Regions from separate parts of the Brenneria roseae subsp. americana genome, predicted to be linked through region 1. Evidence: predicted binding sites of a transcription regulator. Region 1 holds the regulator's gene; each other region holds the start of a gene.

Region 1 (8,219 bases):
CTGCGTTATCGCCGTTTAGCGGTGGTATTCACCCGCCGCTTCCGGCTGATAAAGCAGTTCCAGCACCTCGATATGCGTTTCTTCACCGTTCGGCAACCGCCAGGCGATGGTGTTTCCTACATGCATTCCCAGCAATGCCGCGCCCAGCGGAGCCATGACGGACAAGTGTTCCCTGCTGTCTTTCACTGCAACCGGGTAAACCAGCGTGCGGATGTGTTCCTCATTAGCGATCAGATCGCGAAAACGCACCCGACTGTTCATGGTTACCACATCCGAAGGGATATTGACGGAAGGTAAAATTTCCGCCCGATCAAGCTCGTCATTCAGGGCCTGAGCGACATCGCTGCCAGCAAAGGCGGGCTGCTCCAGTAACATATCCAGACGTTCCGCGTCCAATTCACTGATTGTCAGGTTAGGTTTCGTCATACTCCTCTCCAGTTTTTATTTCCAGATGACGTAAAAGCAACACCCCCGCGCCAGGGGAGCGGGGGTGTATAAGAAAAAATGATATCAGGAGATAGTAGGGGCTTACGGTCAGAAAGAAAAGCGATCTCTATCACGAAGACGAGCAGAGAGTTTTCGGATCGGGTTACTCTTCATCAAACCCGGCGTCAAAGAGCTCAATCACCGCGGCCAGCGCTTGTTCTTCATCCGGGCCCGTCGCTTCGACTTCAATAAGCCCACCCTTGGCTGAATCCAGCATCAGCATGGCAATAACGCTGCTGGCCTCGGCTTCGGTACCGCTGTCATTGCGCAACATCACTTCCGCGTCAAAACTCTGCACCAGTTCAAACAGTTTCATGGCGGGCCGGGCATGCATGCCCAGCTTGTTTTTGATTTCAACCGTTTGTTTTATCGTCATTATTGGGTCTGACTATCATGATTTACGCTTTTCCAGCGTACGGTGGCGGGACTGCACATTCTTGCCGCGGGAACGAAAGTAGTCCGCCAGCTGTTCCGCAATGTAAACGGAACGATGTTTGCCGCCGGTACAGCCAATTGCCACGGTCAGATAACTGCGGTTATTGGTTTCCAGCATGGGAAGCCAGAGTTCCAGATAGCTGCGCGTCTGATAGATAAAATTATGGACTTCAGTGTGCCGATCGAGGAAGGCGGCGACGGGCTTGTCCAGACCGGTCATCGGACGTAATTTGGGATCCCAGTGCGGGTTGGGCAGAAAACGCACGTCAAACACGTAGTCGGCATCGATAGGAATACCATGCTTGTAGCCGAAAGATTCAAAGACCATCGTCAGTTCGCGTTCCCGTTTGCCCAACAGGCGGGTACGCAGCATTTCAGCCAGTTCATGCACTGACATTTCAGAGGTGTCGATGATCAGATCGGCCCGTGAACGCAGTGGCTCCAGCAGATCGTTTTCTTCATCAATGGCGCTTTCCAGCGACAGATTCTTACTGGATAAGGGGTGCAGACGGCGAGTATCACTGTAACGACGGATCAGCGTATTGCGATCGGCATCCAGAAACAACAACTGTGGTGAAAAACTCTGCGGCAGCTGTTTCATTGCATGCTCAAAGATTTCCGGCGATTCCGGCATATTGCGCACGTCAATGCTGACCGCTGCGGAGATATTGCGTGTCGCAAGCGTATTGGCCAGCTCCGGCAATAAAACCACTGGCAGGTTATCTACACAGTAGAACCCCATGTCTTCCAGCGCGCGCAGAGCGACAGATTTTCCTGACCCTGAGCGACCACTGACAATCATCAGCACCATCTGACGACTCCCCTCTGGCAACGTGACGGCGAACTCTCTATGCCATTATGTTTATAATGAATTGCTAGAAAATGAACAAGTAAAACACGGATTGCAAGTAATCTCCGGTTCCCGATTGGATCACCATACATCGTAAACATGACTGCCACTGACTTAACCGGCTTCCGTCATGATCTGATACAGCTCTTCATCACTTTGCGCCGCCCGCAGACGCCGACAAATCGCTTTATCTGTCAGACGCTTGGCAATAAGCGACAGCGTATGTAAATGGGTTTTACATTGTTCTGCCGGAACCAGCAAGGCAAAAAGCAAATCAACGGCTTGATTATCAATGGCATCGAAAGCGATAGGTTGATCCAACTGAATAAATACCCCGATTGCTCCCAGCGCGTTTTCATCCTCAAGCTTACCATGGGGAATGGCAATACCATTGCCAATGCCGGTACTGCCCATTCGCTCGCGGGTGAGAATGGCATCAAAAATAATCTGTGAGGGGAGATTAAGCTGTTTGGCAGCTAGCTCACTGATAATTTCCAGTGCTCGTTTTTTACTCTGGCAATGGACAGAACTTCGGGTGCACTCTGGACGTAACACGGTACTGAGTTGCAAAACGGGAACGTTATTCATTTTATATTCACTTAACGACACTTTCACTGCTGGTGAGCCCAGCCCATAGGATGCATGGGCTGGGTCTGTTTTCTTGCCCGCGGGCAAGAAAAAAACTAGTGCTGTTTCAGCTTATCCTTATGCTTATTGAGCTGGCGAGCCAGCTTATCGATCAGCAAATCGATAGCGGCATACATATCTTCCGCTTCTGATGTAGCGTGCAGCTCCCCACCGTTGACGTGGACTGTAGCATCGGCAATTTGTTGTACTTTCTCCACTTTCAGTACCACGTTGACCTGATTGATACGGTCGAAATATTGCTCTAACTTGGCAAACTTGGTATTCACGAAATCGCGTAAAGGTTCGGTAATTTCGATGTGGTGTCCGGTAATGTTGAGCTGCATAGTGTCTTCCTTCTCTGTTGAGATCAAACCAGTTGTTTACGCTGATTTGATGGTGGGATAGATAAAGACTCTCGATATTTCGCCACCGTACGCCGCGCCACGATAATGCCCTGTTCAGAGAGCAGCGTAGTCAGTTTGCTGTCGCTTAAAGGCTTGGCGGGGTTTTCTGCGGCGATTAACTTTTTGACCAGCGCCCGGATAGCCGTTGACGAAGCCTCACCGCCGTTGTCGGTATTCACATGGCTGGAGAAGAAATATTTTAGTTCAAAAATGCCGCGTGGACTGTGCAGAAACTTTTGTGTGGTTACCCGGGAGATGGTGGATTCATGCATATCCACCACCTGGGCGATATCGGCCAGCACCATCGGCTTCATGAATTCTTCACCCTGTTCGAAAAAATCCTGCTGTTGTTCGACAATACAGCGAGTCACTTTGAGCAGGGTATCATTACGGCTCTCCAGACTTTTGATTAACCAGCGCGCTTCCTGTAAATGGCTACGAATAAACTGACCGTCGCTATCGCTACGGGCGCTATTGCCCAGCGCGGCATATTGTTGATTGATCTGGAGCCGGGGCACGCTGTCGGTATTCAATTCGACCACCCAATGTCCCTGGATCTTGCGTACCAGCACGTCAGGAATGACGTATTCGGATTCACCGGTATTGATGGATTGGCCCGGACGGGGATCGAGGGATTGAATCAGCGCCAATGCTTCTTTCAGTACGTCTTCTTTCAGACGGGTTGAGCGAATCAGGCTGCGGAAATCATGGTTGGCCAGCAGGTCGAGGTAGTCGCTTACAATCAGCTTCGCTTCCGCGAGGCGCGGCGTATCCTCAGCAAACTGAGAAAGCTGTACCAGCAGGCAGTCGCGCAGGTCGCGCGCGGCGACCCCTACGGGATCAAAACGTTGTACCCGCTTGAGTACGGCCTCTACTTCATCCAGCGTGACGTTTTCATCTCCAATGCTGTCCAGAATATCTTCCAGCGGCACAGTGAGATAGCCGGTATTGTCCACCGCATCGACGATGGACGTCGCTATCGCCGCATCGGTATCTGAAAAAGGCGTCAGTTCCACCTGCCACATCAGGTAGTCCTGAAGGGTTTGTGTCGTTTCTCCCTGATAGATCGGTAACTCTTCATCCCGGTAATCCGTACCGGTACCGGAGGGCGTGCCTGCGGAATAGATTTCGTCCCAGGTCGCATCAAGCGGCAGCTCTTCCGGCATATCTTTTTGTTCCAGTGCTTCACCGGTATCCAGCGAATCACTGTCGGCCATCTCGAATGACTCTATTTCTTCGTGGTTGTCCGTCTGCTCAAGTAACGGATTGCTTTCCAGCGCCAGTTGAATCTCTTGTTGCAGTTCAAGCGTGGACAGTTGCAACAGACGGATTGCCTGCTGTAGCTGTGGAGTCATGGCCAGTTGCTGGCTAAGCCTGAGTTGCAAACCTTGCTTCATAAGTAGCGCCAACTTCCTTATATACTATTCAATGGAAACACTACCCTATCAGAGTCGGAAGCCTTCGCCCAGATAGACGCGTTTTACCTGCTCATCGGCTAAGATTTCGGTCGGGGAGCCGTGGGCGATCAGGTGTCCCTGACTCACAATATAGGCGCGCTCGCAAACATCCAACGTTTCACGGACGTTATGATCGGTAATCAACACACCAAGCCCGCTGTCACGCAGATGCTCAATTATTTTTTTTATATCAATGACCGAAATGGGATCAACGCCGGCAAATGGCTCATCCAGCAGGATGAATTTGGGATTTGCCGCCAGTGCCCGGGCGATTTCAACCCGGCGCCGTTCACCACCGGAGAGCGATTGTCCCAGACTATCGCGTAAATGAATAATATGGAATTCTTCCATTAGTTCATTCGCCCGGTCTTCCTGTTGCTCCGAGGTCAGATCTTTACGGATTTGCAAAACGGCCATCAGGTTGTCATAGACGCTCAACCGGCGAAAAATCGACGCTTCCTGCGGTAAATAGCCGATCCCGCGCAGGGCGCGGTCGTGCAAAGGAAGCAGACTGATATCGTCGTCGTCAATCACAATGCGCCCTTCATCGAGCGGGACAATGCCGACAACCATATAAAATGTTGTCGTTTTCCCTGCGCCATTCGGCCCCAATAGGCCAACAATCTCGCCGGAGTTGACGGTAAGGCTGACGTTTTCCACAACCCTGCGGCCTTTATACGCCTTAGCCAAGTTTTCTGCGATTAATGTTGCCATAAGTTATTCAGTGACTCGTGGTTGCGGTTTTTGAGAGGGGGAGGATGAGCTCTTGTTCGTTTTCTCCTGAAGCTGAGAAGGAACCAATACCGTAGTAACACGTTTACCTTTATCGCTGAAGGCTTCCATCTGCTGTTGCTTCACCAGATAAGTGATGCGGTCGCCTTTCACATTGCTGTCCACCTGCTCCAGATAGGCATCACCGGTCAGCACCAAAAAATCATTAGCCAGTTCATAGCGAACTTTCTGGGCATTGCCTTTTACGGGTTTGCCGTTGTCCTGCATCTGATAGAACGTCACGGGGTTGCCGTAGCCTTCAATAACTTCACGACCCTGTGCCCCCTGTGGCCGGGTAACGACGACTTTGTCGGCTTTGACTTCAATCGTTCCCTGTTTCACGACGACATTGCCGGTGAACGTTACCGTGTTGCCCTGCATGTCCAGAGATTGCTGCTCTGAGTCAATATGAATAGGCTGATTGCTATCCCCGGTGACGGCCAGCGTGGAAACGCTGACGGCTAACAACGAGCTGGCGATCAGGGTGTTACGCATCAGGTTATTGGTTTTGGATTTCATAGGAGGTTTTTACCTTTTCGATCAACTCGGCTGTCTTGTTACGCAGATTTCCGCGCATTTTCATCCCGTTGGAAGTAAAGCTGGCGCCGTACAGGGTGACTTCATCATCGGAAGAGACATCCTGAGTGACCAGATTCACCTGGGCATTGTTTGTTTTGATTCTCTCCAACTGTGAGTCGTTTGTCAGGCTGTTAACCTCGACATGCCCGTACAGATAGAGCATCTTATCTTTTGTCAGCTTGGCGCGATCGGCGCGCACTGACCAGGTTGCCGTTCCCTGTTCGTTAAACAATGTCGCGATAGGCGTCGTAAACCAGCTCAACTGCTCGTCATCGAAATATTCCGCCTTGTCCGCGATCAGACGGTAGCTCAGCTTCCCGGCCGGGCTGTAAACCTGAGTGGTGGTTTTCTCGCTGGTATACACCGGTACCGCAGGGGTAGCGGTGTCTGCCGGTGCCGCCGTTTCGTTATCTGCAATATTCCAGCCGATCAGAATGAGAGCCAGCAATGCCAGCAAAGCTGTCAGCCAACGCTTGGTTTTACTCATATCGACAACCCTTTGGCATGCTCCAGCTTATCCTGCGCAAACAGGATCAAATCGCAAAGTTCACGCACTGCGCCACGTCCACCCGCGATGCGCGTAACGTAATCAGCCCGCGGCAACAGTAACGGATGTGCGTCTGCCACGGCAACGCTCAGGCCGACCTGCGCCATCACCGGCCAGTCGATCAGGTCATCGCCGATATAGGCGGTCTGGCTGGCCGTTACGGATAGTTTATCCAACAGATCGTTGAAGGCCAAAACCTTATCGGATTGTCCCTGATAAAGGTGAGTGATCCCCAGTGTCTTACAGCGATCCGCCAACAGGTTGGCCGACCGACCGGTAATAATGGCGACCTCAATACCGGACGTCAGCAGGCAGCGGACGCCATAGCCATCACGAACGTTAAAGGCTTTCAGCTCTTCGCCGTGATTGCCCATATAAATCAGGCCATCCGACATTACCCCATCAACATCACAGATTAACAGGCGAATTTCACGGGCCTTATCCAGTACCTGCCGATCGACAGGTCCATAGCAGGTATCGGTTTGTGCCCTGGTTTCACTCATTGACGTTTATCCTTGGTTCTTTTGGTCTACAGTGTGTTTACTTCGCTATTGCGTATTTTCCGTGCGATGACGGGTTATCTGCGAGGGCATATTACACCACGCCTGCGCGCAGCATATCGTGCATATGAACGATCCCGACCAGACGATCGTTTTCCGCAACCAGCAGCGAGGTAATATGACGTGACTGCATCAGGTTCAGGGCATCCACGGCCAGCGTTTGCGCTGTGACCCGGATACCGCCGACGGTCATCACATCAGCAATGCGCGCGCTGTTCAAGTCAATCTTCATGTCGAAGATTCGGCGTAAGTCCCCATCGGTGAAGATACCGAGGATTTTCATGTCCGCGTCGCAAATGACCGTCATACCCAAATTTTTGCGCGTAATTTCCAACAGGGCGTCGCGCAGAGAGGCGTCATGGGGAACATGAGGCATTTCTTCACCCGAGTGCATGATATCGCTGACGCGCAGCAAAAGTTTGCGGCCTAGTGCGCCACCGGGGTGGGAGAGGGCAAAATCCTCGGCGGTGAAACCGCGAGCCTGTAATAACGCGACGGCCATCGCGTCTCCCATCACCAGCGTCGCGGTCGTACTGCTGGTCGGCGCCAGGCCAAGCGGACAGGCTTCTTGCGGAACATGGATGCACAGGTGGATATCCGCCGCTTTCCCCATGGTGCTTTCGGGATTACCGGTCATGCAAATCAGGAAAACCCGCAGGCGTTTCAGCACCGGGATCAGCGACAGAATTTCGTGGGATTCGCCGGAATTGGAAATGGCGATCACGATGTCGTGCGGCGTTACCATGCCCAGATCGCCATGGCTGGCTTCGCCGGGATGGACAAAAAAAGCGGGCGTTCCGGTACTGGCGAAGGTGGCGGCCATCTTACAGCCGATATGGCCGGATTTTCCCATCCCCATAACGACCACTTTCCCCTGACAGTGGAAGATTTTTTCACAGGCTTGAGTGAAATGATCGTCAATGTATTGATCCAACTGTGCCAGGCCTTCGCGTTCGGTATTCAGAACCTGTTTGCCTGCCTGCTGAAAATCAAAACCGGGTTGTAGTTCAAAATGTGACATACCTGAGTAATCCTGCTTGTTTTGATGTTTTGGTTAATACCCTGATGTTCTGGTTAATCAAACAATTTGCTAATCAGACCACGGGCTACTCAAACAAAGAACAATACCGAGAGATAAACGACAAACGCGCAGAGCAACAGCGCGCCGGCACCTTGCCCGATACGACGCTTTCTGCTGAGGCACAGCGCCGCCAGCAACGCGCTGGCTCCCAACATGACCCAATAATCACGCCCGAAGGCAAGGGGGTTGAGCGCACCTGGCGAAAGCAGCGCCGGTACGCCCAACACGATGACGATATTAAAGATATTCGAACCGATGAGATTACCCAGCGCAATATCATCTTCCTTTTTCAGCGTACCAACAATGGCGGTGGCCAATTCGGGCAGGCTGGTGCCAATCGCCAGCACCGTGAGGCCGACGGTCAGTTCGCTGATATTAAAATAGCGGGCAAGTACGGTGGCATTGTCGATCACCATGCGGGC
Region 2 (8,219 bases), on a different contig from region 1:
CGTCGTCGGGCAAACGCCTTTCCTGTTTTCTGATAGCGTGACAAACAATATTGCGTTAGGGCGGCCTGATGCCACCCAGCAACAGATTGAGCAGGCCGCACGGCTTGCCTGCGTACATGAGGATATTCTGCGTCTTCCCCAGGGGTATAAAACCGAAGTGGGGGAGCGCGGTGTGATGCTGTCCGGCGGTCAGAAACAGCGGATCGCCATCGCCCGGGCCTTACTGCTGGAGGCAGAGATTCTGGTGCTGGATGATGCGCTATCGGCGGTCGACGGACGTACAGAGTACCAGATTCTGCAAAACCTGAAGCAATGGGGTGAGCAGCGTACATTGATTATCAGCGCTCATCGCCTGTCGGCTTTGACTGAAGCCAATGAGACTCTGGTTCTGCAACAGGGGCATGTGGCCCAGCGCGGTCATCATCGTGAGCTGTTGGCGCAACCCGGCTGGTATCGCGATATGTATCGCTACCAACAGCTGGAGGCCGCCCTGGATGACGCGCCGCAGGCGGAAGGAGCGGAGGATGAATAGCCCTAAACAGCTTTGGCCGACGTTGAAGCGGCTGCTGGCTTATGGATCACCGTGGCGTAAGCCGCTGACATTCGGCGTGGTGATGCTTTGGATCGCCGCTGCGGCGGAGGTTTCCGGCCCGGTATTGGTGAGTTACTTCATTGACCATCTGGTGGCAAAAGGCGAATTTCCGTTAGCGATAGCCGCCGGTTTGGCCATGGTGTACATCATGTTGCAGATTCTGGCTGCCGCGCTGCACTATTTCCAGGCGCTATTGTTCAACCGGGTCGCCGTAGGCGTAGTACAGCAGTTGCGAACCGATGTGATGGATGCCGCTTTGCGTCAGCCGCTCAGCACGTTTGACACTCAGCCGGTGGGCCAACTGATATCGCGTGTAACGAACGACACCGAGGTTGTGAAAGATCTGTACGTCATGGTTGTCTCGACGGTATTACGCAGTGCCGCGCTTATCGGTGCCATGCTGGTGGCGATGTTCAGTCTGGATTGGCGCATGGCTCTGGTTGCCTTGACTATTTTTCCCGCGGTGATCGCCGTCATGGTGATTTACCAGCGATACAGTACGCCGATTGTGCGCCGGGTGCGGAGCTATCTGGCGGATATCAATGATGGTTTTAACGAAATTATCAACGGTATGGGCGTGATACAGCAGTTTCGTCAGCAGGCCCGCTTTGGTGAAAAGCTGGGGGTTGCCAGCCGTGAACATTATCTGGCGCGTATGCAGACACTGCGTCTGGATGGGTTTCTTTTACGTCCGTTGCTCAGTCTGTTTTCTGCCATGGTCTTGTGCGGCCTGCTGCTGCAATTCGGTTTCAGTTCAGTGGGTTCTGTGGGCGTCGGTGTCCTGTATGCATTTATTAACTATCTCGGCCGCCTGAACGAGCCATTAATTGAGCTGACGACACAGCAGTCTATGCTGCAACAAGCTGTTGTCGCAGGTGAGCGTATATTTGAGCTGATGGACGGCTTGAAGCAACGTTACGGTGATGATGAGCGTGCGCTGGTCAGCGGTAGTGTTGAGATCGATAACGTTTCTTTCTCTTACGGCGCGGATCAGAAGAGCGTGTTGCAGCATATTTCGCTGACGATCCCAACGCGGGGATTTGTTGCGCTGGTGGGGCATACCGGCAGTGGTAAAAGTACGCTGGCAAATTTGCTGATGGGGTATTATTCGCCGAATGAAGGGGAAATTCGTCTGGATGGACGTCCATTGCAAACGCTATCACATCAGGTACTGCGGCAAAATGTGGCCATGGTGCAGCAGGATCCGGTTGTTCTGGCGGAATCAATGTATACGAATGTGACGCTGGGACGTGATATCAATGAGGACGAAGTCTGGAGGGTATTGAATATCGTCCAACTGTCTGAATTGGTGCGGTCGTTTCCGGAAGGATTGCATACGCGCGTCGGTGAACAGGGCAATAACCTGTCTACCGGACAGAAGCAACTGCTGGCAATAGCCCGTGTGCTGGTGCAAACCCCCAAAATTTTGATCCTTGATGAAGCGACCGCGAATATTGACTCGGGTACGGAGCAGGCGGTTCAGAAAGCGCTTAACGTCATTCGTGAACAAACGACGTTGATCGTGATTGCTCACCGGCTCTCAACGATCGTCGAGGCGGATACCATCATGGTGCTCCACCATGGACAGACTGTCGAGCAAGGGACGCATGAACAGCTGCTGCGTCGGCAAGGGCGGTATTATCAAATGTATCAACTGCAATTAGCTGGAGAAGAGCTGGCGGCCGCGGAAGTCAGCGAGCAGACGCTCCCTGTTTTATAAACATCAATTTTATAAACCATCAATGCACCTGAACATGTGAGGCTGAGCCACAGCCTCTTCACGACTTCGCACCATCACTAGGCATATCTATTCTGTTTTTAGCCCATATGCACTGAAACTTGGCGCAATGCACTAATTTGGTGCGTGTTGTGCCCCGCTTTTTTGTGGCCTATCATCCCTGGCGGCCACCCTTACGGGCCGTCGCTGGAGCGACATCAAAGATTTCTCCCGGAAATTTTTTGATTTTCTTCTCCTGATAGCGTTTTTTCCAGCTTATAGCAGACCTTAACCGCGTTCCCTCATTGATCTGAGCCAGAGAAATCATTTATGGCACACCCTTTGCTTTAATAATCACGTGCAAGGTAATTCGAGATGATCGTAATCCGAAAAATGTAATTCTAATAGTGGCGGGCGTAAGTCTGAACTTAATGGTTAGGGGGAAGATGAATGAAACTGGTTACTGTGGTGATAAAACCATTCAAGCTGGAAGATGTGCGTGAAGCATTATCTTCTGTCGGCATCCAGGGGCTCACCGTCACTGAGGTGAAGGGATTTGGACGCCAGAAAGGGCATGCTGAGCTGTATCGTGGCGCAGAGTACAGCGTTAACTTTCTGCCGAAAGTAAAAATCGATATCGCTATTGCCGATGATCAACTGGACGAAGTTATCGATGTGATCAGCAAAGCTGCCTATACCGGTAAAATTGGCGACGGTAAGATTTTTGTCGCTGAACTGCAAAGGGTGATTCGTATTCGTACCGGTGAAACTGACGAAGCCGCACTTTAACAAACACCTGACTTAGATTCGTAAATAGGGATGGATGAAAATGAAAAAACTTGTCTCCTCATTAGGTCTGGGTGTAGCTGCTTTGCTCCCGTCCTGGGCGATGGCTGCAGCTCCAACGATCGATAAAGCGGATAACGCTTTTATTATGATTTGTACCGCTCTGGTACTCTTTATGACTATACCTGGTATCGCACTGTTTTACGGCGGTTTGATCCGTTCAAAAAACGTGCTTTCCATGTTGTCACAGGTGATAATTTCTTTTGCGCTGGTTTGTATTTTATGGGTCGTTTACGGCTATAGTCTGGCGTTTAGCGAAGGTAACGCTTTCTTTGGCGGTTTTGCCAACTTTATGTTGAAAGGCATCGCCATTGATTCGATCACCGGTACATTTTATCAGTACGTTCATGTTGCTTATCAGGCTTCTTTCGCCTGTATCACCGTCGCGCTGATTGTGGGGGCTATTGCTGAACGTATTCGTTTCTCTGCGGTGCTGATTTTCGTTGCGCTGTGGCTGACGTTCTCTTACCTGCCGATGACGCACATGGTGTGGGGCGGTGGCTATCTGGCTGCTGATGGCGCTCTGGACTTTGCCGGTGGTACCGTGGTGCATATTAACGCCGCTGTTGCCGGTCTGGTCGGTGCCTATCTGTTGGGCAAACGTGCCGGTTTCGGTAAAGAAGCGTTGAAACCGCACAATCTGCCGATGGTATTTATTGGTACGGCAATTCTGTACATCGGTTGGTTCGGCTTTAACGCCGGTTCTGCCGGTGCGGCAGATGAAATTGCCGGCCTTGCCTTCCTGAATACGGTTGTTGCTACCGCCGCTGCGATTCTGGCATGGGTTGCCGGTGAGTGGATGGCTCGTGGCAAACCTTCTCTGTTGGGCGCCTGTTCTGGTTGTATCGCGGGTCTGGTTGCCATTACGCCGGCTGCGGGTACTGTCGGCGTCGGTGGCGCGTTGATCATCGGTCTGGCGGGTGGTTTTGCTGGTCTGTGGGGCGTTACCGTACTGAAAAGATGGCTGCGTGTTGATGACCCATGTGATGTGTTCGGTGTTCACGGCGTATGCGGTATCGTAGGTTGCATCCTGACGGGTGTCTTTACCTCCGCTTCTCTGGGCGGCACTGGGTACGAGGAAGGCGTCACCATGGTTCATCAGGTTTGGGTACAGTTGTTCAGCGTTATCGTCTGCTTCGTGTGGTCTGGCGTCGCAGCGTTCATCGCGTTCAAGGTTGCGGATATGATTGTTGGTCTGCGTGTTCCTGAAGAACAAGAGCGCGAAGGTCTGGACGTCAACAGCCATGGCGAAAATGCTTACAACCAGTAAGTCACGACGTTAGGTTTATCAAGTCCTACTGATATAAATTGAAACAGGGCGCGAGAATTATCTCGCGCCCTGTTTTCTTGTGGCGGGCAGGTATCTAAGGCAGCATGGGTTTTTTAATGTGCGTGGCGGCGCATTACGCCTTCCTGAATGCTGGAGGCGATCAAAACGCCTTCGCGGGTATAAAACTGTCCGCGAACAAAACCTCTGGCTCCCGATGCGGATGTACTTTCTACGGTATACAGCAACCAGTCATCCAGACGGAAAGAGCGATGGAACCACATGGAATGGTCAATGGTCGCGACCTGCATTCCAGGTTCGAGGAACCCGACGCCATGAGGTTGCAGAGCCGTTAACAGAAAATTGCAATCAGACGTATAGCCAAGCAGATACTGATGAGTGCGTTCATCATCCGGTAACGGGCCGTTGGCTCTGCACCAGACATGTCGTACTGGTTCTTCGACTTTCCCTTTTAGCGGGTTATGAAACTTCACGGGGCGCATCTCGATTGGCCGTGGTCGGGTGAATTTATCCCGAAACTGAGGGGGTAATAAATGCGCCATGCTTTGTGCAATCTCTTGTTCCGACTTGAGTTCTTCTGGTGGTGCGACGTCGGGCATCACGTTTTGGTGCTCAAAACCCACTTCATGACTCTGAAATGACGCTGTCATGTAGAAAATCGGTTTGCCATTCTGAATCGCACTCACCCGGCGGGCGCTAAAACTGTTGCCGTCACGCAAGTTCTCTACATCGTAGATGATGGGTTTCTGGCTATCGCCCGGTAGCAGAAAATAGCTATGGAATGAGTGAATGCGTCGTTCGGTCGGGACGGTTTGTTTAGCCGCGGACAGTGCCTGACCAACGACTTGCCCGCCAAAAACCTGACGCAGCCCCAAATCATCACTTTGTCCCCGGAATAGTCCTTCCTCAATTTTTTCCAGATTCAGGATGTCGAGAAGGTTTTGTAGTGCCTGGCTCATGGTGTCGGCCTCGTTGGTTGATAATGGTTTGTACTCTTTATCTTCAAATTGAGGAGCGTTCGCATCCTTCTCTATCTAACCGATGGTCCTGCCTGAATGTCAGGAAACCGAACGGCTAATGTATTTCAACTAATTGAAATAGTCATTGTTTTAAAGCCATGATGCTGTCAGGCAGCCTATTGTGGAATTAAGTGATTTACGGGTTTGGTTTAGTAATTTAAATCATCTCGCATGAAAATATCAGAATTTTGCACACATCATTATTGTGTTAAGTGAACCATACTGCTTAAGGAACGCCGGTTTTTCTGATACCGGCAGTCTGACAGGAATAAATAAAAGGAGACTGTCCGAATGAAATTATGGCATATCTTAGGTATCACGTTATCAATGGCGCTGTCAGCGTGTGCCGATAGAGGGGACTATGGCGCTTCTCCTCAAACCGGAGCGCCAATCACCGGTGCATCGTCTCAAAATCCAGTCGTTTCAATGCCTGCTGTCAGCGGTACAGTGAATATTCGCCAACGTATCGCTTTGCCGGCCAATGCGGTTTTAACGGTGACGGTATCTGATGCATCACTCTCCGACGCACCTTCAAAAGTCATTACCCAGCGCGTAATGCGTACCGATGGCAAACAGGCGCCTTTCCCGTTTGCTTTACCGTATAACCCGGCTGATATCCAGCCTAATGCGCGTATTCTGTTGAGTGCGGCGATTGCGATAGATAACAGAATCGTCATGGTGACGGAGAATGTTTTACCGGTTATCTCCAATGGGGTGAATAACGCCGATCTGGTCCTGGTTCCGGTCGCTTCGGTTCCGTTACCTACCAGTCATTCAGACTCGGTATTATCTCCGGTTGGGCAGGCTCAAAGTTCAGGGACGCTACAGCCATCCACCACGACATCGCCAATAATATCTCCACAGCCTGTACAGTCGGGCTGGTAATCGGTAGACAGTACGCACAGAGCTAGGGTGCGTACTGCCACTTGAAGCGTCGCAGATCGATCTTGCCGTAGCGGTCAAAGACAATCCCTTCTGACAACAAGGCGGATTTTTGGCGCTGATAGTCTGCACCAATGAGCGATATTTCACCTTTGCGGTTAATCACCCGGTGCCACGGAAGTTTGCTGTCATTGGGTAGGCGCTTTAACACGCCGCCAACTTGTCTGGAGGCGCGTGGAGATCCAGCCAACATCGCCACTTCACCATAGGTTGTTACTTTGCCGTAAGGGATGGCCGCTACAATTTGGAAAATACGCTGGCGAAAATTGTCATTTTCTCCTGTCATCAACGCGTTCCTGTCTTTTTGAGTTTGGCACAGTGAAGAAAAGTGTATAGTGACATAGCAGTATGGGTAAGAAAACAACGGTTGGAATGTGTTAGCTTGCAATTGGCCATCCCATCACCGATAATGCCCTCCGCTCTTTAGCAAGATAGCAAAATATCTTGTCATTGAGTCGTCAATGGAGGCTCTGTCGGTTCTCCCGCAACATTAACCTGTGGACTCGGTCAGGTCCGGAAGGAAGCAGCCGCAGCAGGAGACGTGTGTGCCGGGATGTAGCTGGCAGGGCCTCCACCAATTTTATCTCCCGTATTAATTTTCTTTGGTATCCAGAAAAGCGTTTGCTTACCGCGTGCTGGTGTTTCCCCTGTTTAAGAAGAATCAGACACGTTGTGCCGTGAGTGGGGCTTTTGTCTATTTCGTTATTGCCTGCTTATCGCGTATTTATCTATCATCCTGGATATCGCTCAAGCCACTGACTCGTATAAGAACGAACCCGATTGCGCGTTTGCCTGCCAGTATCTCGAAATCTATCGGGGGGATATATAAAGAATAGCTTTGGTTATTGATTGGGCTATCAATGAGGCTGGTAAAAATGAGGAGAGGCTGGAATTTAATAATGTTTATAAAAAAATACTATACTAATTATTGCTTTCATTGCGAATACACTTTGTTACAAGTTTTGCTTTGTTAATACATTAATAAACAAAACAAGAGTAATGGCCGATAAAGGGTTATCGGCACAATGTATTTTATATCAACGTTTGTATACTTTGCGTCTGAGAATTAACGAACGTATTTCCATACCGCGGTGGGGACTTTGTCATAAAGCTTGTTCATCGTCAGTTCTGCCAGACGGTGATCCGCTGCGGAATAGAACATCTCCAGCTCATCATTAGAGAGTTCATACTTGTTTTTCTCAATAACGCGTTCAAGCGTGTCAATGGTTGTGCATTTACGTAAACGCATCAAATAATCGATTTTTTTCATAATGGCCTTTGTGCAAACAGTACCTGGTGGTTAATAAATATAAGATAAATTATTGCTTAAGTTTTAGCAGGCGTACAGATGTTCGCTTCTGAGAACATTCCGAATAATTTGTCTTTAGATTTCTGCCAACGGCGTAGCTCGGCGTCATTGATGCCGTAGTTGCTAAACAAAACGTAGGTATCATCTAAATACTTTTCAACCTGCTGGGAAAGCTTGTTTTCGTCAGGGTATTTTATTTTAAATGTGAGAATAAATGTAGCGATATGCTCAATAAGTTCATTTAATTGGAGATTGATCGCAGATGTAGGGTCATTGACCCAGCCGTGACTGCTATCGCCTAACGTTGCAATGCTTTCGTCGCACAGATTCTCACATAAGAATCTGAGTTGGGCAATATCATAATGTTTCGGTGTGTACTCATCCATATCAATCCCTCCGTTAAGCCGTTATTCAGTGTTACTTCGGTTAACACCTGGTAAACAGGTAGACTGACGAAACTCATAGAAGATTTTAGCCCTGTTTCTGTATTCATGACGCCACGATCA
Region 3 (8,219 bases), on a different contig from region 1:
TGCCGCCGGTTCATCCAACATCAGCAGTTCAGGCCGGGTCACCATACAACGGGCAATTTCCAACCGACGCTGCTGACCATAAGCCAGGTTACCCGCCTGACGATTCGCCAGCTCCAGCAAACCGATGCGCTCCAGCCAGACTGCGGCACGATCCTGCGCGTCGGCTTCCGCACGACGAAATGCCGGCGTTTTCAGTAGCCCGGCAAACACGCCGCTTTTCAGATGCTGATGCTGCGCCACCAGCAGGTTTTCCACCACGGTCATTTCGCGAAATAAACGCACGTGCTGGAACGTCCGCACCACGCCCATCCGGGCAATCGCCTGCCCTGACAAACCTTCCAGATGGCGATCGCGCAACATGATGGTACCGCCGCTCGGGCGATAAAAGCCGGTCAGGCAGTTGAATACCGTGGTTTTGCCTGCCCCGTTCGGGCCGATCAACGAAACGATTTCACCCGCATGAATATCCAGTTCAACATTGTTGACCGCCAGCAGGCCGCCAAAACGCATCATCAGGCCTCTGACCGATAATAATGGCTGCGTACTCATGCCTGCTCTTCCTTCTTAGCGACTTTCAGCTTCATTTGCGGACGCTTCATCGGCAGTAAGCCTTGAGGACGCCAAATCATCATCAGCACCATCAGCGCGCCCAGCAACAACATACTGTACTCATTCAAATCACGCATCAGCTCACGGGAAACCACCAGCAAAATGGCAGCAAGAATCACCGCGAACTGCGAACCCATTCCCCCCAACACAACAATCGCCAACACGAATGCCGATTCGGCGAAGGTGAAGGATTCCGGGCTGACGAAGCCCTGACGCGCCGCAAACAGCGTACCGGCAAACCCTGCAAACGCAGCGCTAATGGTAAACGCGGTCAGCTTGATACGGGTCGGACTCAGGCCCAGCGAACGGCAGGCAATTTCGTCATCGCGCAGCGCCTCCCAGGCCCGTCCCAGCGGCATACGCAACAGGCGATTAATCACAAACAGGGTTAGCACCACCAGCAGCAGCGCAACCAGATAAAGGAAAATGATGCGATCGCTGGGGTCATATTGCAGACCAAAGAAGTTATGGAAGGTATCCCAGCCATCGCGGGCGCTGCGGCTGAACTCCAGACCAAAGAAGGTCGGCTTGGGAATCTGGCTGATACCGTTCGGGCCGCCGGTGATTTCGGTATTGTTCAACAGCAGAATACGAACAATTTCACCGAACCCCAGCGTCACAATGGCCAGATAATCCCCACGCAGACGCAGCACCGGAAACCCGAGTAAAAACCCGGACAGCGCCGCCATCATGCCTGCCAACGGCAGACTTTCCCAGAAGCCAAAGCCATAATAGTGATTCAGCAAGGCATAGGTATACGCCCCGATGGCATAAAAGCCGCCGTAACCCAGCACCAGCAAACCCGACAGCCCCACAACCACGTTCAGGCCCAGCCCCAGCATCACGTAAATTAGCGTGAGAGTGGCAATATCGACGGTACCGCGAGATACCAGAAAAGGCCAGGTAACGGCCGCGATGATTAACAGAGCCGCCAGCAGCTTCTGCCGCGGCGTACTGCCATCAAAACTTGGCAATACCAGCGACGGACCTGAAAACTTTTTCATGCCGGCCAGGAAAAACGGGCGAATCAACTGGAAGAAGAACACTACGATGCAGCCTGCACCGATCCAGTACCAGCGAACCTCATCGGCGCCGCGAACCACCAGTTTGGTGCCATCAAGCCCGAGCTGCATCCCCATTAAAAATGCCGCAAGCACCAGTAACATAAATGCGGAGAAGATCGCATTGAAAAGGTTGAGTTTTTTCATACTTTCTCAACCTCCGGACGACCAAGAATACCGGTAGGCATAACCAGCAGTACACCAATCAGCAACGCGAACGATACGGCATCCTTGTACTCCGTACTCAGGTATGCGGATGTCAGCGCTTCGGCTACGCCCAGAATCAACCCGCCAATCATCGCGCCGGGGATACTGCCGATTCCGCCCAGCACTGCCGCCGTAAAGGCTTTCATACCGGCCATAAAACCGATATAGGGGTTAATCACGCCATAGAACTGCCCCAGCAGAACACCGGCTACCGCCGCCATCAGCGCGCCAATCACAAACGTCAGGGAAATGACGCGGTCAGTGCTGATGCCAAGTAAGCTGGCCATTTTCAGATCTTCCGCACAGGCCCGGCAGGCGCGCCCCATCCGCGAGTAGCGGATAAACATCGTCAACGCCAGCATGGCGAGGAAAGTCACGATCCAGATCGTCAACTGCATCGTGCTGATTGTCGCAGCAAAGCCGTTGGTCTCGCCCAACACCCATTGTCCGGTAATCATGCTGGGGAGCGCGACATCGCGTGAACCCTGATTCAGGCTGACGTAGTTTTGCAGAAAAATAGACATCCCGATGGCGGAAATCAGTGCAATCAGGCGTTTGGAAGTTCGTACCGGCCGGTAGGCGACCCGTTCAATACTCCAGCCGTAGGCGCTGGAAATCACGACGGCGGCAACAAAGGCGACGCTGATCAACAGCCAGCTCGCATCAATGCCCATCATCATCAGGGCGGCAATAACAATAAAAGAGACATAGCTACCGATCATGTAAACTTCGCCGTGTGCGAAGTTAATCATGCCGATGATGCCGTAAACCATGGTGTAACCAATGGCGATCAGCGCATAAGTGCTGCCCAACGTCAGGCCGTTGAACATCTGCTGAAAAAAGTAAAGGAACTGCTCGGACATACCCTAACCTTAAATTCTGCCCCCGCACCTTACGGCAACGGGGGCATTCGGTATTGAGGAATTAATACAGAGGCGGTTAATGACGGCTCAGGCACATGCAGAACACACGGAGAGCCAGCACCGAAATCGTTACCGCACAATCATTACTTCGCTGCGCTGGAAGTACCGTCTGCATGCCACTCAAATACACCAAACTCAAACCCTTTCAGGTCACCTTTTTCGTCCCAGCTCAGCGGCCCCATGACGGTATCCACGGAATTGGCTTTCAGATCGCTGACCAGTTTTTCCGGCTCCATGCTACCGCTGCGCTCCATTGCGGTAGTCAGAGATTGCAATGCGGCATAAGTCGTCCAGACAAACGGGCCGGTTGGATCCAGTTTTTTGGCTTTCAGCGCATCGACGATCGGTTGGTTGGCAGGATCCTGGTCATAGCGTTTCGGCAATGTGACCAGCATGCCTTCAGATGCGTCACCCGCGATATTGGACAAAGAGGAGTTACCCACGCCTTCCGGTCCCATGAATTGGGTGGTCATGCCAGCCTGCCGGGCCTGACGCATAAGCAGCCCCATTTCCGGGTAGTAACCGCCAAAATAAACGAAATCCACGTTTTCTTTCTTCAGACGCGCAACCAGTGAGGAGAAATCTTTATCACCCGCGGTCACACCTTCAAACAACACAACGTTCGCATTGGCTTTTTTCAGACTATCCTGAACAGAACGGGCCAAACCTTCACCGTACTGCTGTTTATCATGCACAACGGCAATGCGCTGAGGTTTAATCGTTTCAACGATATATTTTGCCGCCGTTGGACCCTGATCGGAATCCAGACCGGTTGTCCGCAGAACCATCTTGTAGCCGCGGGTGGTCAGATCAGCGTTCGTTGCCGCGGGCGTAATCATGATCACGTCTTCTTCTTCGTAAATATCAGAAGCGGGCTGTGTGGAAGAGGAGCACAAATGGCCGATAACATAACGAATGCCGTCGTTGATGACTTTGTTCGCTACGGCAACGGCCTGTTTCGGGTCGCACGCATCATCGTATTCGACGCCAACCAGTTTATTGCCATTGACGCCGCCTTTGGCGTTGATATCCGCAATGGCCTGACGTGCGCCGATAAACTCCATATCACCATATTGCGCAACCGGACCAGACATGGCACCCACGACGGCAACCTTAATATCTGCGGCGCTCACCGCATGGCTCAACGCAACCGCCATACAACCCATCAGCAATGTTTTGCCTTTACTGAATTTCATTCGATTTACCCCATCTTTTATTATGGATATTGCTGAAAATGTGACCGCCCTGCGTCATAACATAACCTTTTTCTTATAAGTAAGAATGGGTTAGGGTTATTATTAGTAATAGTTTCTAATAAGGCTTTATTTTTCATATTATTAAACAGGAATATTATGCTGCAAATCAACTAGCATCATCATAAATACGCGATGCAAACAGCATAAAATACTTGTCTTAAAAGCCAATATTTAATCTATATATAGTCAGTTATGCTGCTTTTTTCATTAATTATTGATGTAATGCTCGATAAATAGTCGCAGAGAAAAACGTTTTCCCTGTTAACCGTAAAGAATAAAAATACTTCAAGCATTTTTATTCTTTACGCAGTAAGGGCCCGAAGGGGAGCAGGCAGGGATAGCCCGAAGGGTGACGACAAGGATGGCAGTCATAAAAAAACGCCGGGAGCGTTTTTAAACGTCGCGTAGCGACGGCCCGAAGGGTGACGGGCAAGGATAGCCCGTCATAAAAAAATGCCTCACAGTTTCACCACAAAACGATTACATTATTCTTCACTCATTTAATGGAGTGCTAGTCAATGAAACTAACCGTTGAATGCCTCACCCAATTCAGCCATCAGGATAAAATTGATCTGTCTAAAATCTGGCCGCACCAGAATATAGAACGCCTGGAAGAGGGTCTTAACGTGGATCGCCGCCTGTTTGCCGCACGTTTTAACGATCGCTTACTGGCCGCGGTTCTTGTTGAGATTGAAGGCGAATACGCCGAATTGAGCGATCTTCTGGTACGTGAAACCACCCGCCGACGCGGCGTTGGTTTATATCTGATAGACGAAGTACGGAAGCAGTTACCGAGTGTTAAAGAGTGGTGGCTGGCGACTGACGATCACGCGTCCGTCAAAGAAGACGTGCTGGCAAAGTTCATGATTTCTTGCGGCTTTTCGCCGGTATCCGGTGGCTGGCGTTACATCCGTAATCAGGGTTAAAAAACGCAGGAAGCGTTTTTTAACGTCGCTTGCGACAGTCTGGAGGGGGACGGACAGGGATAGCCCGTCATAAAAACAAAACGACCGGGCAAATGCCCGGCCGCGCTTATTTATTTTTCGCTATCGCTTAGGCTTCAATCGCCACACGCAGCTTCTTCATGGCGTTCTTTTCCAACTGGCGCACTCGCTCTGCGGATACACCATATTTATCAGCCAGTTCCTGCAATGTTGACTTATTGTCATCATCCAGCCAGCGGGCGCGGATAATATGCTGGCTACGTTCATCCAGACCTTGCAGCGCATCCGTCAGCTTGTCCGCCGCGTGGCTTTCCCAATTGTTTTCTTCGATGCCGTCAGCAAAATCAGAGGACTTATCCTGTAGATACAGCATCGGGGACATGGCCTTGCCATCATGCGTTTCTTCATCTGGCGTCGGATCAAAGGTCATATCCTGTGCGGCCATACGCGATTCCATTTCACGCACATCTTTACTGGTCACACCCAATTCACGGGCAACCAGTTCAACTTCATCCTGATTGAACCAACCAAGGCGCGTTTTAGACTTACGCAGGTTAAAGAACAGCTTACGCTGCGCTTTGGTGGTAGCGACTTTCACAATGCGCCAGTTGCGCAGCACATATTCGTGAATTTCAGCTTTGATCCAGTGTACGGCAAAAGAAACCAGACGCACGCCCACTTCAGGATTAAAGCGACGCACCGCCTTCATCAGGCCGATGTTGCCTTCCTGAATCAGGTCTGCCTGCGGCAGACCATAGCCGGAATAATTACGGGCCACATGAATAACAAAACGCAGATGCGACAAAATAAGCTGCTTTGCTGCATCCAGATCGCCCTGATAATGCAGCCGTTCAGCCAGCGCCCGCTCTTCCTCTGCCGTTAGCATCGGATAGGCATTGGCGGCTCGAATGTAACCTTCCAGACTGCCCTGGGGAACTAAGGTGAAAGTTTGCATATCTTTGGTCATCCAACCTCTCTCATAACTACAGTTACGCAGCGCTCTTCAACCAGCCCGCTCAAACGAGCGTCATTGACAAGTCGTTATACTAGCACTGCTTTAACATACTGTTTTGTGCTAAACGGATAAAAAAATCCGGCACGCTGTCCCTATCTTCAGACTGTGATTTCCCTCACAAGTTCCTACAATATTATCCATCTTATTTCACATATCAAGTTGGATACAGCGAGAAAATTATACACCAATAAAACAGGAGAAAATACGCGGGAACACCGCAAGAAGAAAGAGCACCGATGACCGCTTCCCCTGCCACACAGCTGGAGTAACAGGGAAAGAGTATACCAAAAAAAGACTATTGTGGTGTAAAGCGGCGTAAATGTTGCACTGTCGCCAACCACGCAGCCAGCCAGCCTATCATCCCGGCGACAAGCAACAACAACAGCGATTCATCCCAGCTCAACCCTTTGACCGTAAAGGTCGTACCAAACACCGAAGCCACCTGCGCCACCACCGCGCCGAGCTTCCACACCAGCGCCTGAGACAGGATCAGCGACAGCACCGCTCCGCCAAACCCCATGACGGCGCCGCCATTCAGAAACGGACGCAAAATAAAACCATCCGTCGCACCAATCAATTTCATGACGTTGATGGTTTCGCGACGGCTGAAAATGCTCAAACGCACGCTGTTGCCGATGACCAAAAACACCGCGATAACCATCAATATGCCAATTGTCGCCGCAATCTGGCCGACCAGGCCGGTCAGCGCAACCAGCCGGGCAAACCAGCTATCATCCATCCGTACTTCATCCACCCCTTGCGTGGCGGCTACGCGGTCGCGCAACGTTGTCAGCGTGTTCGCGCTCTGGAAATTCATTTTGGGGGTGATGATGGCCACGGCAGGCAGCGGATTCTCTTCAAGCATATCCAGTGCGCCGCCAAAACCAGACCAGTTGCGGAACTCTCCCATCGCTTCATCACGCGACAAGTAGTTCACTTTATCGACACCGTCTTCAGACTGAAGCTGGGTGATCACCGCCTGCGCGGCGTTGTCATCCAGAGATTTATCCAGATATACCGTCAATTGAGGTGAGGGATACCACTGCGTCGCGGCCTGACTCACATTTTTCCACACCAGATAACAGATACTGGGCAAGGCCAGAGAGATGGCAATCACCATCACCGTCAGCAGCGTTGCCAACGGTTGGCGCAACATATCATCCAGCGTATTCGTCCAGGCATAACGCCACTGCTCCCGCCAGCCGCCGCGCAAAGCCCTGGACTTCATTCCCGGCTTTTTCGCATTACGGGTGTTATTCGCCATGATGATTTCCCCCAATCATGCGACCATCGGACAGCGTAAGAACCCGGTAATTGCGACGGGCAATCAGCCCGGTATCGTGGGTGGCCATCAACACCGTGACGCCAACCCGGTTAAATTCTTCAAACAAACGCAAAATACCCTCGGACAGTGCATCATCCAGATTACCCGTCGGCTCGTCCGCCAGTAAGACGGCGGGCTTATTCACCACCGCGCGAGCAATACCAACCCGCTGCTGCTCACCGCCCGAAAGCTGGATAGGGTAATTTCGGGCTTTATCCAGCAGCCCGACTTTGTCCAGTGCTGCGGATACCCGGCGACGAATATCTTCGCTGCTGGCGCCGGCAATAATGAGCGGCATCGCCACGTTGTCATAGACGGTTCTTTCCATCAGTAGATGGTGATCCTGAAAGATCATGCCGATCTGACGACGCAGAAACGGAACTTCACTTTTTTTCAACCGGCTAATGTTATGTCCACTAAACAGGATCTGCCCCGCACTGGGGCGTTCAATGCCACAAATCAGTTTCAGCAGGGTGCTTTTCCCCGCGCCAGAATGGCCGGTCAGAAACGCCATCTCTGCCGGACGCAGATGAAAATCTATGCCCTGTAGCGCCTGGCGCCCGCCGAGATAAGCTTTACTGACCTGTTCAAAACGAATCATCCGTTTTAATCCTCTCGGGCAAAAAGTGCCTCAATAAAATCGTCAGCCTTGAATGGCCGCAAATCTTCAATACCTTCCCCCACCCCAATATAGCGGATAGGAATACCGAACTGGTCGGCAATGGCGAAGATCACCCCGCCTTTGGCGGTACCGTCCAGTTTGGTCAGTACAATACCCGTCAGACCTACCGCCTCGTTGAAAAGCTTCGCCTGGCTGACGGCGTTCTGACCGGTGCTGGCATCCAACGTCAGCATCACTTCATGCGGCGCATCCTGATCC

What was found. Region 1 encodes sigma-54, which starts transcription at its own class of promoters, with help from an activator protein. Its sites were predicted from a motif close to GTTGGCACANNTTTCGCTNT; they were not measured.
Region 2: glnK (P-II family nitrogen regulator) is a predicted target of sigma-54. The motif match lies at 2,639-2,658, and genes of this name have one in related genera.
Region 3: B4923_RS15285 (branched-chain amino acid ABC transporter substrate-binding protein) is a predicted target of sigma-54. The motif match lies at 4,025-4,044, and genes of this name have one in related genera.

The regions. Positions count from the first base shown of each region.
Region 1 is NZ_QDKJ01000005.1:37,909-46,127, forward strand. Features, by position in the region: gene rnk (nucleoside diphosphate kinase regulator) at 16-426, opposite strand; gene npr (PTS phosphocarrier protein NPr) at 590-862, opposite strand; gene rapZ (RNase adapter RapZ) at 878-1,732, opposite strand; gene ptsN (PTS IIA-like nitrogen regulatory protein PtsN) at 1,886-2,359, opposite strand; gene hpf (ribosome hibernation promoting factor) at 2,455-2,742, opposite strand; gene rpoN (RNA polymerase factor sigma-54) at 2,766-4,199, opposite strand; gene lptB (LPS export ABC transporter ATP-binding protein) at 4,248-4,973, opposite strand; gene lptA (lipopolysaccharide ABC transporter substrate-binding protein LptA) at 4,977-5,549, opposite strand; gene lptC (LPS export ABC transporter periplasmic protein LptC) at 5,530-6,096, opposite strand; gene kdsC (3-deoxy-manno-octulosonate-8-phosphatase KdsC) at 6,093-6,659, opposite strand; gene kdsD (arabinose-5-phosphate isomerase KdsD) at 6,751-7,737, opposite strand; gene B4923_RS07670 (calcium/sodium antiporter) at 7,827-8,219, opposite strand, start outside.
Region 2 is NZ_QDKJ01000002.1:256,147-264,365, forward strand. Features, by position in the region: gene B4923_RS03110 (SmdA family multidrug ABC transporter permease/ATP-binding protein) at 1-532, shown strand, start outside; gene B4923_RS03115 (SmdB family multidrug efflux ABC transporter permease/ATP-binding protein) at 525-2,312, shown strand; gene glnK (P-II family nitrogen regulator) at 2,760-3,098, shown strand; gene amtB (ammonium transporter AmtB) at 3,139-4,425, shown strand; gene tesB (acyl-CoA thioesterase II) at 4,539-5,402, opposite strand; gene B4923_RS03135 (YbaY family lipoprotein) at 5,754-6,347, shown strand; gene B4923_RS03140 (MGMT family protein) at 6,370-6,690, opposite strand; RNA gene ffs (signal recognition particle sRNA small type) at 6,876-6,972, shown strand; gene B4923_RS03150 (HHA domain-containing protein) at 7,471-7,674, opposite strand; gene tomB (Hha toxicity modulator TomB) at 7,731-8,099, opposite strand.
Region 3 is NZ_QDKJ01000012.1:86,172-94,390, reverse strand. Features, by position in the region: gene livG (high-affinity branched-chain amino acid ABC transporter ATP-binding protein LivG) at 1-549, opposite strand, end outside; gene B4923_RS15295 (high-affinity branched-chain amino acid ABC transporter permease LivM) at 546-1,817, opposite strand; gene livH (high-affinity branched-chain amino acid ABC transporter permease LivH) at 1,814-2,740, opposite strand; gene B4923_RS15285 (branched-chain amino acid ABC transporter substrate-binding protein) at 2,884-3,996, opposite strand; gene panM (aspartate 1-decarboxylase autocleavage activator PanM) at 4,575-4,982, shown strand; gene rpoH (RNA polymerase sigma factor RpoH) at 5,110-5,967, opposite strand; gene ftsX (permease-like cell division protein FtsX) at 6,311-7,279, opposite strand; gene ftsE (cell division ATP-binding protein FtsE) at 7,269-7,940, opposite strand; gene ftsY (signal recognition particle-docking protein FtsY) at 7,946-8,219, opposite strand, start outside.